Regions from separate parts of the Lactiplantibacillus brownii genome, predicted to be linked through region 1. Evidence: riboswitches for the same ligand, from Rfam matches in the RefSeq annotation. Region 1 holds a riboswitch; the other holds the start of a gene.
What was found. A riboswitch is a leader RNA that binds a small molecule or an ion and turns the genes downstream of it on or off. The one in region 1 is predicted to bind thiamine pyrophosphate.
Positions count from the first base shown of each region.

Region 2: it holds a riboswitch for thiamine pyrophosphate, as region 1 does, so the genes downstream of both, RA086_RS00970 (ECF transporter S component) here and thiM (hydroxyethylthiazole kinase) in region 1, are expected to answer to the same signal.

Region 1 covers NZ_JAVCWF010000001.1:92,189-94,393, reverse strand. The annotation lists gene thiD (bifunctional hydroxymethylpyrimidine kinase/phosphomethylpyrimidine kinase) at 1-403, opposite strand, end outside; gene thiM (hydroxyethylthiazole kinase) at 421-1,212, opposite strand; TPP riboswitch at 1,275-1,381, opposite strand; gene RA086_RS00355 (hypothetical protein) at 1,611-1,844, shown strand; gene RA086_RS00350 (DEAD/DEAH box helicase family protein) at 1,894-2,205, opposite strand, start outside.
Region 2 covers NZ_JAVCWF010000001.1:242,491-244,695, reverse strand. The annotation lists gene RA086_RS00980 (aldo/keto reductase) at 1-444, opposite strand, end outside; gene RA086_RS00975 (glutathione peroxidase) at 454-927, opposite strand; TPP riboswitch at 1,079-1,171, shown strand; gene RA086_RS00970 (ECF transporter S component) at 1,280-1,855, shown strand; gene RA086_RS00965 (ABC transporter ATP-binding protein) at 1,871-2,205, shown strand, end outside.

The DNA.
Region 1 (2,205 bases):
TTGCTAAGGGTAATAGGTCTGTGCGTACAGTTTCGATTGCATCATCCGCTAACAAGGCAGCACCACCCTTAGCAATCATCACTGGATCAACAATCAGTGGGCCAAAATCATATTGCTGTAATGCCCTAGCAACTAATTTGACATGTGTCGCATCCGCTAGCATTCCTGTTTTACAAGCCCGAATTTTAAAATCAGCCGCCAACGACGCGAATTGTTCATTAATCAGTTTTGCTGGCAACGCCATAAAGTCTTGGACACCTAACGTGTTTTGCGCCGTAACCGCAACTACCACGGCGGTCCCAAAAACGTGTCGGGCTTGCATTGTTTTTAAATCAGCCATGATACCCGCACCACCACCGCTGTCCGTGCCGGCAATCGTCAATACTTCTGGAAATTCATTCATTATTTCAACCTTCTTCGCTAACTGATTGAAGCGAGCCGTTTAACTTCCTCAATCGTAATTAAATGCAATTTATCCAATAACTCAAATGCAAAAGTCCCTGGTCGATCGGCGGTCATTTGTTTGACCACCAATTGACCTGTCACTGCCAACACTAGGCAGGCAGTTTGAGCAGCTTCAAAATAATCATCACCACTGACTGCTGTAAATGCCGCAACTAAACTAGAAAGTAGATCACCAGAACCCACGTGCAATTGAAATAACGGTGTCCCGTTATGAACTTGGATCACTCGTTTTCCATCGGTTACAACATCGGTCGGGCCAGAAAGGACAACGACACAATGGTATTTCAGCGCACAAGTTTGGGCAATTTTAATCAAATCACCGTCCCCACTCCCAGCATCAATCCCCTTAGCCTGCCAGTCAATTCCAGCTAACGTGGCAATCTCCCCCGCATTGCCACGAATTACTGCAACTTTAAACGTTTCAAGCAACCTTTGAGCGACATCATGGCGATAGGTACTGGCTCCAACTGCCACTGGATCTAGAACGATTGGCTTTTGCTGCTGATTTGCCAATTGACCCACAACCTTCATCTGTTCGACTTGTCGCTGAGTCAAAGTCCCCAAATTAAGACAGATTGCACCCGCAATTTTGACCATGTCTGGCGCCTCGATCGGTTCTGCCGACATGATTGGAGAAGCCCCAATGGCATTCAAACCGTTGGCAACATCTTGAACTGTCACAAAATTAGCAATATTGAAAACAATCGGGTTTTGTTCACGTAAGGTCGTTAATAAGTCTAAATTCAATTTTCTCTCCTCCATAAAAAAAGCCACCAATTCAACTTTTATTGAACCGGTGGTTGCCAAATTGCTTAGCATCGACACTTTCCCTACGCAAGTCTGGACTCACAGGTTCAAAGGGATCAGCAAGTTCATTGCCATCTCAGCCCATTCGTGGACACCCCTAGTGTTTATTTAAGTTACTGTTAGTGTAATAGTTGTAACCGCTACCGTCAACTACTCAACTGGACTAAAATAGCAGGTCTTGCCATTGATTAACCTAGTCAAACTTTGCTATGATTAAGTCGTAATAACATTCAGTTAATTCTAAAAACATTATTATTAGAATTAACTAACACTGTCCATCAAGGTGACATTATCCTAGATGATGCAATTGATGACTTCAAAATGAGGAGTGGGAGAATTTGATTAATCCAAATGGTGCCATTCATCGTGGCTGGAATCGCCGGGTCGTTACAGGTAAAACTTTAGCCGAATGCGACGAACGCCTCGTCACTTATTTAAATGATCAAGATTACGGTTCTGGTGAATTTGTCGTTTTACATGAAAACGATGGTTCTAATCAAAACACGGGTTATGATTTACCCGATGGCGACAACTGTTATATTAGCTTTTTAATTTATAACAGCCGTCTTTAACATTTCATAAGGTCCAGCTGAGTCTAATCACTCGGCTGGATTTCGTTTATTAAAATAATTTTGCTTCTGGATCAAACAATTTTTTGAAATGAGCTGCTAATGCCGCACTCCCAAACTTTAAAGCATAGCCTTGATGTGCCTTTCCAAGCAATTCCTCGTAATCATACCAAACGGTTTGTTCATCAATAATAATTGTGTTTAAAACCGTCGCCCCCACTTGGACTCTGACACCTGTCTTTACCAATTGCTGATAACGCAACGGCATGGCCGCTTGAAGGTTAGCGGTGATGACCACCGTGATTGTCGCCGGATTAAGTTGCTGTATAAATTTTAAAATTGGTTGTGTTAAAGACACTACGCC
Region 2 (2,205 bases), 150 kb from region 1:
GTTAGAAACGCCAATTGAACGGACTAAGCCAAACTTTTGCGCTTCAATCAACGCTTGCCAAGCTTCAACGTAATGATCTTCTTTGGGGTTCGGCCAATGAATCAAGTATAAATCGTAATAATCCAGTCCAGCACGATACAGCGATTCTTGAATCGTTGCGATGGCTTCATGATAAGTCTGATGACGGCCGGGTAATTTAGAAGAAATCAACAGTTCAGAACGGGGGACTGACGACCGTCGAACCGCTTCACCAACAGCGCCTTCATTTTCATAATTAAACGCCGTATCTAATAACCGATAACCGCGATCAATCGCTGAATCAATCACATCAACACCATGCGCACCATTTAATTTATAGGTCCCAAAACCAACTTTGGGTAAAGTTAACCCATCTCGTAAGGTATAAGTTTCCAACAAAAATTCCTCCTTAACTCGTTTCTTCATTCTAAAGGTTCAACGATCTGCCAAAGCATCTCGAATCGCCGTTTCAAAAGTTTGCGGCCGTGTCGTGGGGGCAAAACGCTGTAAGACTTGCCCGTCACGACCAATTAAGAATTTCGTGAAATTCCATTTAATGCGACCATGACCCGCAGCTTGTTTCAAGTAAGCAAATAACGGATCAGCAGCTTCCCCATTGACCATCACACGCTTAGTCATTGGAAAGGTCACCCCGTAATGCCGCTGACAATAATCCTGCGTCTCAGCATCATCCGCTTTTTCTTGATGAAATTGATTTGAAGGTAATCCTAAGATGACCAGGCCTTCACTTTGATACTTTTGATAAAGGGTTTCTAAGCCTTTAAACTGGGGCGCTAACCCACAATTGCTCGCCGTGTTGACGATTAACAAAACTTGCCCACGATATTCGGCTAGGTCTAAGTCGGCGCCACTCATTTCAGTTTCTTTAAAATCGTAAATTGTTGTCATGATTTTCCCCTCCAATCCGTTAAAAAATTAATCTGCGAGGTTTACTAACTTAAGTAAAGCACAAAATCATGATTTTCCAATGAACTTTGCTCACTAGGCAAAATTGTTAATTGCGTTGCACCCTGAATTCGTTTACACTGAAACTAATCATTCATAGCAACTGGGGTGCCATTCGGCTGAGATAATACCCATTGAACCTGATCTGGATAATGCCAGCGCAAGGGAGCAATGCTTATTTGGAGAACCATCAAACAGACTTTAGCCGGTCATCACTTAGTTGTCAAAACTAGTGATGACCGTTTTTTGTCGCACGGTGGCATGAATGATAACAACTTTGGGAGGTTTTTTGATTATGAAATGGGCAAAAGCATGGCGATTAAGTGACATTATCTTAATCGCGTTAATTGGGATTTTCTTTGGTGCGATCTTTATGGGGACTAACTACGTTTACGACGTTCTAACCGCCGCCCTCGCACCCGTCGGTTTATCGGGGCTCGCTAATGAGATTTTATTGGGGCTCTGGTGTATGCCAGGGATGTTGGCTGGCTATCTCTTACGTTTAAAGGGTTCTGCCACATTGGGCGAATTGCTTGCTGCCACCGTTGAAATGTTTTTCGGGGGTCAATGGGGCATTTCAACTTTAATTTCTGGTGTGACCCAAGGTTTCGGTGCCGAACTTGGCTACATCGTCACCCGTTACAAACACTATGATTGGCTGGGTTTAACCGCTTCGGCATTCACGACCACGATCATTACTTTTGGTTGGGACCTCGCTCGTAATGGCTACTTCAAACTACAATTATGGCTACTGATCTTATACTTCGTGGTGCGCTTCTGTTCAATGTTCTTGTTTGGCGGCGTTCTGACCCGTTTAATCACAAATATGTTGGACCGAAGTCACGTCTTGAAGTTCACACACACGAACTAGAATCGAGGAATCGTTATGGCGAACATTGCGCTGGAAAATCTATCTTACACGTACCCGGAGGCGCAAGCGCCAACCTTGAATCACGTTAACCTAACGTTTAAAACGCACCAATTTACATTGCTCACTGGTCCTTCAGGTACGGGTAAATCAACGCTACTCAAGTTAATGACTGGCCTAATGCCGTTGCCAAATGCACAAGGCGTTATCCGCTACGACGGACAGGATCTCGCCTCAATTGCACCCACTGAGCGTGCTAACCAAGTCGCTTTAATGTTTCAAAATCCAAATCAACAATTTGCCATGGATACCGTTGAAAACGAGCTGATCTTTGCGTTAGAGAATCAGCAAGT